3 linked regions of the Granulicella sibirica genome follow. The main gene of each other region encodes a partner of the protein of the gene in region 2 in a complex. Links are inferred from orthologs where the notes say so. Each region holds a gene or a part of one and is shown on either strand. Other genes may lie near its edges.

Region 1 (3,111 bases), 840 kb from region 2 along the record:
GCGGGTGTTAGGTCGTCGTGGAAGTCGTAGTTGACCTGGACGGCGGGAGCCCAGCAGCAGGCTCCGATGCATTCGACTTCTTCGAGCGAGAACATGCCGTCGGCGGTGACTTCCTTGTGACCGATGCCGAGGTGCTTCTTACAGTGGTCGAGAAGCTCGTAGCCACCGCGCAGCATGCAGGAGATGTTGGTGCAGACCTGCACGTTGTACTTGCCGGCAGGCTTGGTGCGGAGCATGGAGTAGTAGCTGAGGACGTTGCGGACGTCGAGCTCGAAGATGCCGATGCGCTGGGCGATCTCGGTGACGACGGCGTCGGAGATGTAGCCGACCTCATCCTGCGCGTAGAGCAGCATGGGGACGAGCGCGGAGCGGCGCAGGGGATAGATGGTGACGAGGTGGTCGAAGCGGGCGGCCGTCTCCGGCGTGAATATTGTGTTGGCGACTTCACTCACTGTGCATCATCTCCCGTGCCAGCCGCTCGGCGGCGATGTCCATCTCTTCTTCATGCTTGTCCTGCCCCGCCGCGGTGATGACTGTTCCGTGTTCGGTGAGGGCGAAGGCTTGTTTGCGTCCGTCGTCGTATTGCATGGTGCTGTGGTGAAACAAGAGCCAGTGGCTGCCGACGCGGAGGGTGATCTCTTCCGGGCCGACTTCGACTACAGCGTGGTGCGTGGTGTTGAGACCGTGGGCGGCTGCGTAGGAGCGAAGCAGGGAGGCCCATGAGGTCCAGAGTTCGGTGTGTAATCTGCTATCCAGCGCTACCTCAGGGCGGAAGCCCCACTCTCTTGCCTGGGTTGTGGCACGGCCAAAGCCATGCCCTTAAGCAAAACGTAAACGAGAAACCAAACGAAATCTTTGCCGGCCGATCCCTTTATCTGTCAATTTCGCCGAGAACAATGTCGATCGACCCGATGACGGCAACGACGTCGGCAAGCAGGCGGCCCTTGCACATCGTTTCAAGAGCCTGAAGCGTTGCATAAGACGGGTTGCGCATGTGAACACGATACGGTTTGGCGGTGCCGTCCGAGACGACGTAGTAGCCCATCTCGCCGCGTGGGGATTCGACGGCCTGGTAGACCTCTCCGGCTGGAACAGCAAAGCCTTCCGTCACAATCTTGAAGTGATGGATGAGGGATTCCATCTGGGTCTTCATCTGCTCGCGGTCGGGCAGGATGATCTTTGGGGCGTCGGCGACGATGCGTCCTGTGGGCATGCCGTCGAGCGCCTGCTGGATGATCTTGAGCGACTCGCGCATCTCCTGGATGCGAACGACGTAGCGGGCCCAGACGTCGCCCACCTTCGAGACCGGCACGTCGAACTTGAATTTTTCGTAGCCCGAGTAGGGCATGTCGCGACGAAGATCCCAGTCCACTCCCGAGGCGCGGAGCGGGGGACCGGTGACGCCGAGGGCGATTGCGTCTTCAGGGGAGAGATAGCCGACGCCCTGGAGGCGCCCGGTCCAGATCGGGTTGCCGGTGAGCAGGTTCTCGTACTGGTCGATGCGGTCCGGCATGATCTTGAGGAAGTCGCGGACCTGATCGTAAAAGTTGAGGGGCGGTTCGAGAGACAGGCCACCGATGCGGAAGTAGCTGGTCATCATGCGCTGGCCCGAGATGTTCTCGTAGATGCGCATGATGTCTTCGCGCTCGCGCCAACAGTACAGAAAGACGGTGAGCGCGCCGATATCCATGGCGTGCGTGCCGAGCCAGACGAGGTGCGACTGGATGCGGGTGAGCTCGTTGAGCATCACGCGCAGGTACTGAGCACGCTCTGGGATTTCGAGGGCGAGGAGCTTTTCAACCGCGAGGCAGTAGGCGAGGTTATTCGTCATCGGACAGAGATAGTCGATGCGATCAGTGAGCGGAACAACCTGCTGGTAGAACTTGGCCTCGCAGGTCTTTTCGATCCCTGTATGCAGATAGCCGATGTCGGGAGCCAGGCTGACGACAGACTCGCCATCGATCTCGAGCACGAGGCGCAGAACGCCGTGCGTCGAGGGGTGCTGCGGGCCCATGTTGATGACCATGTTCTGGCTGGCGGGTCCGGGGCGGCCCTGGTGGCGTTTGGCGTCTGCGACGACGTCTTCTACGCCCGGGTCGATCATGTCGGGAGCGGCAAGAGGTGCCATTAGCGGTAGCCCTCCACCGGATAGTCCTTGCGCAGGGGATGTCCCTGCCAGTCATCCGGCATCATGATGCGCTTGAGGTTCGGGTGTCCGTTGAAGTGGATGCCGAAGAGGTCGAACACTTCGCGTTCGTAGAAGTTGGAGGAGGGCCAGACATCCGTGATGGAGTCGAGGCTGGGCGAGTCGCCGTTGAGCCGTACCGCGAGCCGGATGCGCTGCTTCAGCGAGTGCGACACGATGTGGTAGCTGACCTGGAAGCGCGGTTCGGAGGGGTACCAGTCGACAGCGGTGCAATCTTCGAAGAAGTTATAGCCAGCGGCCTGGACAGCTTTGGCGGCGGCCACGATGTTCTCGCGGGCAACCGTGACGGTGAACTCATTGCGTTCGAACTTGGCGTCGGTCGCGATGGACTTAAGGGCGACGACGGCGGCGTTTTCGGGGAAGGCGGCGAAGACGGCCTCGGTTCCTAGAGCCCTGTTGGGATCGGGTGCGGCTTCCATCTAGAGATCCCCCTTATCGTCGGACCAGTTGAGGACACCCTTCTTCCATACGTAGAAGAGGCCGACGGCGACGAAGGCGATGTAGAGGAACATCTCCCAGAATCCGAACATCGCCTGACCCGTGATGGCGGGGAGGCGGCGAAAGATGACCGCCCATGGCAACATAAACACGGCTTCGACGTCGAACAGGATGAAGAGCATGGCGACCATGTAGAAGCGCACCGAAAAACGTCCGCGGGCGTCGCCGATGGGGTCCATTCCGCACTCATATGGTCCGAGTTTGGTCCGTGAGTTTTTGTGCTTGCCGATGAAGAACGATGCAGCGACCATGCCGACGGCCATGCCGATAGCGACGATGATCTGAAGCACGAGGGTGAGGTAATTCCAGATGTAGGGGTAACTCGCCATGGCCATCTTCGACTCTAGGACTGTGGTTGGCAAGTGTCAAGCAGCCAATGGATTGTGGGTGTTGCGGAGTGCCGGAAC
Region 2 (6,049 bases):
TTGACGTTCACGAGGCCCCAGTTGTACTCGTCAGCGATGAGGGTGCAGAGGCGGTTCACGTGGTCGTAGTTGCCGTCGATGCGAATGAGGCGAGCGCCGTAGACGAGGGTATTGAGAATCTTGGCGGGCTCGAGGTCTGCCGGGACGAGGATGCTGGCCTTGATGCCGAGACGGGCGGCCTGGGCGGCGACGGAGTTGGCGAGGTTGCCGGTCGAGGAGCAGCCGACAGTGGTGAAGCCAAACTTCTGCGCGTTCGCGAGCGCTACAGAGACGACGCGATCTTTGAAGGAGAGCGTCGGGAAGCAGACGGCGTCGTTCTTGATGTACAGGTTCGACGCACCAATGCGCTTGCCGAGGCGCTTCGCGCGGACGAGCGGGGTGAAGCCTACGGGCAGGTCGGGCTGGAAGCCGTCGGGGATGGGTAGAAGACGCTTGTAGCGCCAGATATTTGCTGGTCCGGCTTCAATCGCTTCGCGGGTGAATTCGCCGCGAGCGGAGTCGAGGTCATAGGCGATTTCGAGGGGCGCGAGGCAGTCGGGGCATCCGGAGAGAGGGCGGTTGCCGTAGCGTTTGCCGCACTCATTGCACTTCAACTCGTACGCGGTACAGGAATACTCCATTTGATCTCCCTGAGCGGGGGAGGGTCCGTTCTCTCGACGCGCTCTCTTGTTTTCAGGGAGGGGAGAAAACGGATGCAGTCCTGAATGCGGAACTGCGTGCTCCGAATCTCATGTTCCCCGTTTCCAGGAGAGAGTTGACACCGGTACCAAGTAGCTGTCCGGTTGTCGTGGCGTCTCAGGGCTCGTCCCTCAACCACTCTGCATGAAATTCAAATCTGCCGAAGCAGACTGGAATAGATCGTTTGTAGCACCAATGCGGGCGCGGGTGCAAGCTCACCCACAGGCGGTATCGCACCCATATGTGCGGTTTCCGCCCGATCGTTTTCGATGCTATTTCTTTGTGGCCGATTTACGGGCTTTTTTCGCTTTTTCTGTATTTGGGACGAATTGCTTGCCGGTCTTCGACGCTCGTTTCTTTTTTGCGTCGGTGGCCTTCTGTTCGGCGGGAGTGAGCTTGTCCCAGGCTTTGTCCGGGAGGTAACGGCTGGTGGATTTCTCCTGGATGGCCGGCTTTCCGTCGGTGGTGTGCCACTTCTCGTCACCCCAGTCCTTGAGGTGCTGCTGAGACTCGCTGCGTTCGTGCTTGTACTCGCCGCCCTCGGCCTTGTACTCGGAGGCTACGAGCTGAGCCTTGCGGGCGCTCCATTGATTGGGTTTGCCGCCCTTATCGCCCTTCATGAGCTTCTGCTTGATCTTCTCGCGGAGGGCTGGGTCGGTGTAGTTGGCGGCGGTCTTCTTTGCGGGAGGTTTCTTTGCTGCGGTTTTCTTTGCTGCGGCCTTCTTTGCGGTCATCGCCTGCACCTCGTTCGAGTGAGATGCGAAGGGAATGGAAGGAGGAACGGCAACAGGAGACGCAGATTCCGTTCGGGAATGACAACCAAAGAAGCGAAGGCAACAGGAATAGCGATCCAGGGCAAGGACCGCGACCTGGCCGCTTACGCTGCCACCTTAGCCGACGATGAGACCATCGGCGAAGATGGGGCACCCAACCAGCTGGGCTGAGGAAAGGCGCTGATGTCTAGTGGCGGACGACGATGTCGCGGACGCCTTCGACGAACGAGGCGGGGTCGAACTCTGTGCGGAGGATCTCGTCGGGGCAGTCGGTGAGGATGGCGACGCGCCAGTTGCAAACGAAGGCGACGAGTTGCTCGTGCCTGGCGGTCTTGACCTCGGAACAGAGGTGCTCAGCTTCAGGGATGCCGTCCTCTCCCTCAACGTCGATGAGGACGAGGTCGAAGGGCTTGGTCATGAAGATTGACAGACCGTCCGTGGCGCTGAGGGTGGAGTCGACCTCGAAGCCGGAGATGCGGAGGATCTGGTCGCGAAGAGGCCGGAGCATCTCGCGCCGGCAGATGTGGAGGATTCTCTGCTTCTGTTCGGGTTGTGAGCTGCCGGTTACCGGTACCAAAGACCTTGCTCCTGCGACAACATTTTTCGCACACCAGCCTGCGGCGGTTTGAGGCCGAAACAGACCCCGACCGTCCGCGAATCGGAATAAAACGGAGGGTACCCGTAGAGTTTACAAAAGGGTTTGCAGAACTTGTATTTTGTTTTTTGTCGGAATCCAATGTTACATATGCGACATAACAAGTCTTGAACGGAAGATGGCGTTGTCTAGTGCAGACGCCCGCTTCCCTCGGTGGCTGCGGCCTGCAGGAACTCGCGGAGGATGCGAATGCGCTCCTCGGCCAGGCGGCGTGCGGAGGCAAGGCGAAGAAGAGGGGGCAGATGGTCGAGCGCCTTCTGGAGTGAGGCGACGGCGTCCGAAAAGGTGACGAAACGGGTGTCGCGGCCGACCTTGGCTACGGTGCGAAGGATGCCGATGGCTCCGAGCTGCTCGAGGATGTCGGCGTCGCGGAGGATGGTGCTCTCGAGGGACTTTGGCTCGGTCGAGGGCTGGTGGTGCCGAATGCACTCGACGACGGCTTCAAGCTTCGCGGAGGGAAAGCCGTTGGAGATCAGGACCCTGGGGGCGAGATCAACCGCGTAGGCGACGCTGTCCCAACGTTCGAGGGCTTCCTGCTCCTCCGGGCGGTGGCCGACGAAGACGCCCATATCATGCAGCCAGGCCGCGGCGTAGACGACGTCATCGTCGTAGGTCAGTTCTGTCCCGATGACCTGGGTGAGTGCATAGAGGCGGGGCTGGTGGCCGTACTTTTCGCCGGCTTCGCGTTCTCCCGGACGTAGAGCTCAAGGGCTTCCCGCCAAGGCTGGGAGGGTGCGTTCACTTTGGCTAAAGAGTCTTAGCTGAGCACGTTCGCGAGATCCTGCTCGTTGCGGCCCTCGAGCGGAAGCGCGGGGCGGATGCCGACGAGAAGGTCTTCCTTGCGCATGACCAGGGTGGTCGCGTTGAGCGAGGCGAGCTCGAAGCCATGGCCGTGGGTGATGGCGTCGGTGGGGCAGGCCTCGACACAGTAACCGCAGAAGATGCAGCGGTTGTAGTCGATGTTGTAGACCTTGGCGTAGCGCTCGGCGGAAGAGATGCGGACCTCTTCGGTGTTCTCGGCGGCTTCGATGTAGATGCAGTTCGAAGGACAGGCCGCGGCGCAGAGGAAGCAGGCGACGCATTTTTCGAGGCCATCTTCGTCGCGCTGGAGCTGGTGCTTGCCGCGAAAACGCTCCTGAAAGATGGCGCCGCGCATGGGGCCTTTGCCGTCGGGGTAGTTTTCAACTTCGGTGGGCTGGAACATCTCCTTGAAGGTGATGGACATTCCCTTGGCGATGGCGGCAGCGTCGCGGATCATGGACATGGTTTTGAGTATACGACGACGTGTGGGTTAGGCTGAAGGCATGAACATGTCGCGTGCCGTGGCGCTCCCGTTTGTGGCTCTTGTTTTCAGTCTGGGTGCGTTTCCCGTGTGCGGCGGAGCGCAGGCCGGGGCTCCGATGGCGGAGCATGCCCACGCCAAGGCTGTGCCTTCCGCGGCACTGATGGTGTCGGTCGAGGGAAAGACGGTTACCTTCACCACGGCGGACCTGGAGGCGATGACGCAGAAGACGGTGACCGTCCATAACGCGCACAACAGCATGGACGAGACGTACTCCGGGGTTTTGCTGACGGAGGTGCTCGCGAAGGCTGGGGCCGGGGACGGCTCGTTGGGGAAGGCGCTGCTGCGGAGCTATGTGAAGGCGGCGGGGACGGACAAGTACTGGGTGCTGTACTCGGGGATCGAGATCGACGGGGCGGCGCATGCCGGGCAGGTCCTCGTGGCGACGAAGCTGGGCGGGCAAGCGCTGGGCGACGATGGGGCTTTCAAGCTGGTCAGCTCGGAGGACAGCAAGCCACAGCGGTGGGTGAGGAATTTGACGGCACTGACGCTGGTGAAGGCGGAGTAGCTCTACCGGGACTGGGGAACAACGTGGCAAAGATATTCGCGGGACGCGCGTCAGCTCGGATAGAGGGGCCTTTTGTCATTTTTCTCATCGGCTTTCGGATCAACCGCTTCTTTGCTTTCGGAAAGTGGATGCCGGTCGCGAGGGCCATGGGACCGATGATTCGAGAGCTGGTCGCCCATCCCGAGATGGGATTCCTGTATGCCGAGCCGATGTTTACGTGGCGTGGCGTGGCCATGGTGCAGTACTGGCGGAGCTTCGAACAGCTTCATACTTATGCACAGGATCGGAACGCGCACCATCTACCGGCGTGGGCGGCGTTTAATCGGAGCGTCGGTTCGGACGGCAGTGTCGGGATCTGGCACGAGACGTACGAAGTTGCGGCGAATCGATACGAGTGTGTTTATGCGAATATGCCGCTCTGGGGTCTGGCGAAGGCCGGCAAACAGGTGGCGGCCACCGGGCGACGGCAGGGAGCGAAGGACCGGATGGGTCTCCCATCCGATGAGGATAGCTAGGGCCTAACCTAGTTGGCAGTTGCCGCCAGCAGGTCGAGGGCTCCACGTTCTTTCAGGTGGGCCGCGACGCGCTGGCCGAACTCGATGGGGTCGGCGGAGTGGGTGGATTCGGCTTCGAGCTGGATCATGGTGTCGCCGTCGGGGGCGACGACCTGGGAGTACATCTTGTAGCCTTCGCTGGTTGGCTGGCAGAGAACGCCTACGGGGAGCTGGCAGCCTCCGCCGAGGACGTCGAGGACAGACCGTTCGGCTTCGACAGAGAAGCGAGTGTGTGGATGGTTGAAGAAGGAGATCGACTGACGGATGTACTGGTCGCGTTCGGTTGAGCCGGAGCGTGTTTCGAGTGCGAGGGCTCCCTGGCCGGGAGCAGGACAGACCTCGGTGGGATCGAAGCGCTGGTGAACCCACTCGGCGCGATTGAGGCGGTCCAGTCCGGCGGCTGCGAGGACAAGAGCGTCGCACTTGCCGTCAGCGAACTTTTTCAAACGGGTGTCGATGTTGCCGCGAACGTCTACGAAATTGAGGTCGGGCCGGAGAGCGAGAAGCTGGGCGCGGCGGCGTGGGCTCGTGGTGCCGACGGTGGCGTTATCGGGCAGGGTGTGGAGCGCCCAGAACTGCTCGCAGACAAGGACATCGCGTGGGTCCGCGCGCTTGGGGATAGCGGCTATTTCGAACTGAGGTTCGAGTTGGGTGGGCAGATCCTTGAGGGAGTGAACGGCGAGGTCGATGCGTCCATCTTCGAGCGCTTCTTCGATCTCCTTGATGAAGATGCCTTTGCCGTCGAGCCCCGGGGGTGGGACAAAGCCGGGCTGCTGCATGCGGTCGCCGGTGGTGCGGATGATCTCGATCTCGGTCTGATAGCCTGCGTCGCGTAGGGCATACGAAATGTGGTTGGCTTGCCAGAGGGCGAGCTGAGATCCTCGGGAGCCGATGCGAATAGGTGTGGGCTTCATGTCTTAAGCAGGATACGGCAGGGACGGCATCCGGCGCTAAGTCGCACATAAGACGAGTGAGCGCCCGGTTCGATTCACGTTGGTTACACTTTCCCTTTTTCGCGCATCCTACGTGGTGTTGCCCCGCAGGAACCGTCTCTTCCTCGTCTTCTACGAAAGCTGACAAACGATTCGCATTTTCACAAATCCAGAAGTACGGTCAGGCCGTAATAGAAGTTAAGCCTTACCCAGGCTTCGACAAGGCACGTAGCTCTTTCTTTCTCGTTCGCAGATTTCTTTCTCGTTCGTAGATTTCTTTCTCGTTCGTAGATCGTTTAACCGTTTCATTTCGGAGGTCGATTCAAGTGAACAAGATCGAGCAACTTCTCCACTCCGGGCCATCGCGACGCAGCTTTCTTGCTGGCGCCGGTGCTCTCGGCGCAGCGGCCATCGTTACTGGCTGCAATAGCGATTCTGGTACCGCCGTATCGCCGACAACTCCAACCACGCCGCCGGCGCTCGACCTGCCGGATAACGACGTCCTGAACTTCGCCCTGAACCTCGAGTACCTGGAAGCCGAGTTCTATCTCCGCGCAGCGACCGGAAGCGGTATCTCCTCCGCCGATGGCGGCTCCGGCACCGTTGT
Region 3 (3,020 bases), 830 kb from region 2 along the record:
GATGAGGAAGCCGAGGAATGGGCTGAGCGGGATGAGCCAGAGCGAGTTCGGATTCATGGAGTCGGGTGCGCCTAATTCTTCCTAGTTTTTCATCAGGTTGATCTGGTCAACGTTGAGCGTCTGCCGCGTACGGAAGATGGAGATGATGATGGCGAGGCCGACGGCGGCTTCGGCCGCGGCGACGACCATGACGAAGAAGACGAAGATCTGTCCCTGGACCTGATGCCACATATGGGCGAAGGCGACGAAGGTCAGGTTGACGGCGTTGAGCATGAGCTCGATCGACATGAAGATGGTGACGACGTTGCGCTTGATGAGGAAGGCGCCGACGCCGATCGAAAAGAGAATGGCCGCAAGGATGAGGTACCACGAGATAGGGACCATGTGTGGGCTACTGCTCCTTCCGGGCGAGCACGACGGCTCCGAGGATGGCGACGAGGATGAGGATGCTGGTGACCTCGAAGGGGAGGAGAAGGCGAGTGAAGAGGACGGTCGAGATCTCGGAGATGTTGGAGACGGCGTTCGAGAGATAGCCGCCGATCTGAGCGTTGCCAAGGGCTTTGCTCTCGGAGAGGAAGACGAAGCTCAGGAGGCAGAAGATGGCTGCGGCTCCGGGGAAGCCGACGATGGTCGAGGCCCTGGTGCCGATGGTGTTCTCTTCTTCACCCGCATTGAGCAGCATGATGACGAAGACGAACAGGACCATGATGGCTCCGGAGTAGACGATGACCTGGGCGGCGGCGAGGAACTCGGCGCCGAGTGACCAGTAGAGGACGGCAAGCGACATCATGACGACGACCAGCGACAGGGCGCTGTTGATGGGATGACGCTGCAACAGCAGGTTCAGCGCGGCGGCTACCGCAAGCAGGCCGAAGATGAGGAAGAGTGCGAGTTGCATGGGTGCTGCCTGGTCCTTCCCTGTGTCTGATCGGTATCGGGTTGATTGTAAATGGGTCGCTGACTTTAGGGTCAGGGGTGAAGAGCCATTACAAGCGAAGTGACGATGATGTTGGCCATGGCGACAGGCATCAGGAACTTCCAGCCGAAGCCCATGAGCTGGTCGTACCGGAAGCGTGGGAGGGTGGAACGGACCCAGATAAAGAGGAACAAGAACGAGAAGATCTTGAAGACGAACCAGAGGACGGGGAAGATCGCGTTCAGAATGGGCAAGTTCAGAAAGCCGTCGAAGAGATGGCCGAAGGGGCTGGAAGCGCCGCCGAAGAACAGGAGCGTGGCGACGCAACTGATGGTGATCATGTTGGCGTACTCAGCCATGAAGAACATGGCGAACTTCATGGAGCTGTACTCGGTGTGGTATCCGGCGACGAGTTCGGATTCGGCTTCGGGAAGATCGAAGGGGGAGCGGTTGGCTTCGGCGTAGGCGCTCATGATGTAGATGAAGAAGGCAACGATCTGGAAGCCGCCGAGAATATTCCACGAGAGCGCGCCGTGAGCGGCCTGGGAGTCGACGATGTCGCGGAGGCGGAGCGAACCGGCGCGGAGGACGACACCAACGAGCGAGAGGCCCAGGGCGAGTTCGTAGCTGATCATCTGCGATGTTGCGCGCAGGGAACCGAGGAGCGCGAACTTGTTATTCGAGGACCAGCCCGAGAGGGCGATGCCGTAGACGCCGATGGAGGTGATGCCGAGGATGACGAGAAGGCCGATGTTGAGGTCGGAGACCTGGAAGAGATCTACACCCTGTACGCGGGTGACGGCTCCGAAGGGAACAACGGCGATCGAGACCATCGCACAGGTGAGGGCGATCATGGGAGCAACGAGGAAGAGAGGACGATCGACGGCGAGGGGCATCATGTCTTCCTTGAGGAAGAGCTTGATGCCATCGGCGAGCGGCTGCAGAAGGCCGAAGGGGCCGGTGCGTGAGGGTCCCCAGCGGTTCTGCATGCGGCCGATGACCTTGCGCTCGAGCAGCACCGTGTAGGCGACCGCCGTCAGGGTGATGACGAAGACGACGAGCAGCTTGACGATGCTGATGAGGAGGAACGTAACGAAGGGGCTCAGGTGGCTCAACTGGTCTCTCTCTGGTTCAAAAAATGCAAAAGGTTATGCCTTAGTCGGCAGCGGTCTGGCCTTCGATGTGAACGAGTTTCTGGGCGGCGAGGCGTGCGTCGTTGAGTTGCAGGTCGTCGAGCATGGGCGAGTAGCGGCCGAGGGTTCCGGAGGTGAAGAGCTTGTCCTTGGCCGGGAGGACGAGGTCGCGGCGGTTGTCGATCTGGACGAGCGGCGCGGGAGCGGCGGGGGACAGGTGCTGGTCGTTGCCGGAGAGAAGCTGGAGGCGAAGCATCTTGTCGTAGCCGGGGACGAGGCGCTGGATCTCGTCGAGGATGGCGTTCGCGTCGAAGGGGCTGAGACGCGGCTCGAGGTTGTTGGCGGTGAGCCAGACGGCGTGACGGTCGGCCTCACCGGACTGGGCTCCACGGGTCTGGCCCATGTCGGCTCGCGTGCCCTTGCCGAAGGGAACGAGGTCGCTGACCTTTGCACCGATTTTGTCGGCGAGGCGCACGATCATCTCGAAGTCAGTGCGGACGCCGGCGCGGTCGCCAGCCTTCGAGACGCGCTGGAGATCGCCGTAGCTATTGGTGACGGAGCCGGCCTTCTCGTAGAGGTTGGCGGCGGGAAGGATGACGTCGGCGATCTTCGCTGTCTCGGTGAGGAACATCTCCTGCACGACGACGAAGGTGTTCTTGAGGGTGGCGGGGTCGATGTCGTAGCGGGCGACGGGGTTGGCGCCGACAACGTAGAGAGCGGAGAGATCGCCCTTGGCGGCGGCGTCGAAGATTTCGAGCATGTCGAGGCCGGGGGTGCTGGGGATCGTCGTCTCGCCGAAGGTGGATGCGCCGGAGGCGGGGGTATAGCCGGGGAGCATATCGGGCAGGAGGCCCATGTCGGCCGCGCCGCGGGAATTGACGTAGTCGGAGAGGAGGGCGAACTTGCGGTTCGGCAGGGTGAGACCGAAGGCGAGGAGCTTCTTGAGGTCTGCTCCACGAAGATCGTTGCCG

What was found. Proteins that work in one complex are often made in the same cells at the same time.
Region 1: the proteins of nuoI (region 2) and nuoD are in contact, whole or in part, in a crystal structure (PDB 4HEA), measured with the Thermus thermophilus proteins. The link is inferred for Granulicella sibirica from one-to-one orthologs. Residues at the interface, in WP_096411123.1 of Thermus thermophilus: Thr2, Ala5, Leu6, Ser9, Ile12, Thr13, Tyr16, Leu33, Lys34, Pro35, Arg36, Phe37, His38, Leu58, Ala61, Ala62, Cys63, Pro64, Tyr66, Ile99, Phe100, Cys101, Gly102, Leu103, Glu105, Glu106, Ala107, Cys108, Pro109, Gly111; in WP_223903221.1 of Thermus thermophilus: His72, Arg73, Leu76, Gln77, Thr80, Tyr81, Arg84, Thr144, Tyr148, Arg151, Asp158, Glu161, Trp162, Val163, Thr164, Gly165, Gln166, Asn171, Arg174, Lys179, Glu180, Asp181, Leu182, Pro183, Glu184, Glu185, Arg200, Glu203, Leu207, Glu210.
Region 3: the proteins of nuoI (region 2) and nuoH are in contact, whole or in part, in a cryo-EM structure (PDB 6ZJN), measured with the Thermus thermophilus proteins. The link is inferred for Granulicella sibirica from one-to-one orthologs. Residues at the interface, in WP_096411123.1 of Thermus thermophilus: Thr2, Leu3, Lys4, Leu6, Ser9, Thr13, Tyr16, Leu17, Val22, Thr23; in WP_096411122.1 of Thermus thermophilus: Arg41, Phe42, Val44, Arg45, Met46, Thr296, Tyr354.

What each region holds. Positions count from the first base shown.
Region 1 is NZ_RDSM01000002.1:902,494-905,604, forward strand. Bases 1-2,999 are described here. They hold nuoD (NADH dehydrogenase (quinone) subunit D), read right to left. Parts: upstream 2,129-2,999; coding sequence 872-2,128; downstream 1-871. Other genes in these bases: GRAN_RS14695 (NADH-quinone oxidoreductase subunit NuoE family protein), read right to left, coding at 1-452; GRAN_RS26325 (hypothetical protein), read right to left, coding at 445-588; GRAN_RS26730 (hypothetical protein), read left to right, coding at 598-723; GRAN_RS14710 (NADH-quinone oxidoreductase subunit C), read right to left, coding at 2,128-2,625; GRAN_RS14715 (NADH-quinone oxidoreductase subunit A), read right to left, coding at 2,626-2,999. Also shown: more of GRAN_RS14715, read right to left, coding at 3,000-3,033.
Region 2 is NZ_RDSM01000002.1:65,844-71,892, reverse strand. The notes cover bases 1,618-4,557. They hold nuoI (NADH-quinone oxidoreductase subunit NuoI), read right to left. Parts: upstream 3,371-4,557; coding sequence 2,864-3,370; downstream 1,618-2,863. Other genes in these bases: hemC (hydroxymethylbilane synthase), read right to left, coding at 4,480-4,557; GRAN_RS11150 (DUF4188 domain-containing protein), read left to right, coding at 3,911-4,471; GRAN_RS11155 (molybdopterin-binding protein), read left to right, coding at 3,417-3,956; GRAN_RS11165 (HD domain-containing protein), read right to left, coding at 2,235-2,723; GRAN_RS11170 (hypothetical protein), read right to left, coding at 1,639-2,028. Outside these bases: thrC (threonine synthase), read right to left, coding at 1-620; GRAN_RS11175 (DUF5872 domain-containing protein), read right to left, coding at 951-1,412; more of GRAN_RS26660, read left to right, coding at 1,491-1,617; more of hemC, read right to left, coding at 4,558-5,424; GRAN_RS11140 (ferritin-like domain-containing protein), read left to right, coding at 5,769-6,049. UniProt on the Escherichia coli protein: NDH-1 shuttles electrons from NADH, via FMN and iron-sulfur (Fe-S) centers, to quinones in the respiratory chain. The immediate electron acceptor for the enzyme in this species is believed to be ubiquinone.
Region 3 is NZ_RDSM01000002.1:895,817-898,836, forward strand. The notes cover bases 1-2,908. They hold nuoH (NADH-quinone oxidoreductase subunit NuoH), read right to left. Parts: upstream 2,032-2,908; coding sequence 970-2,031; downstream 1-969. Other genes in these bases: nuoL (NADH-quinone oxidoreductase subunit L), read right to left, coding at 1-57; nuoK (NADH-quinone oxidoreductase subunit NuoK), read right to left, coding at 82-384; GRAN_RS14660 (NADH-quinone oxidoreductase subunit J family protein), read right to left, coding at 392-898; GRAN_RS14670 (molybdopterin-dependent oxidoreductase), read right to left, coding at 2,072-2,908. In the rest of the region: more of GRAN_RS14670, read right to left, coding at 2,909-3,020. UniProt on the Escherichia coli protein: NDH-1 shuttles electrons from NADH, via FMN and iron-sulfur (Fe-S) centers, to quinones in the respiratory chain. The immediate electron acceptor for the enzyme in this species is believed to be ubiquinone.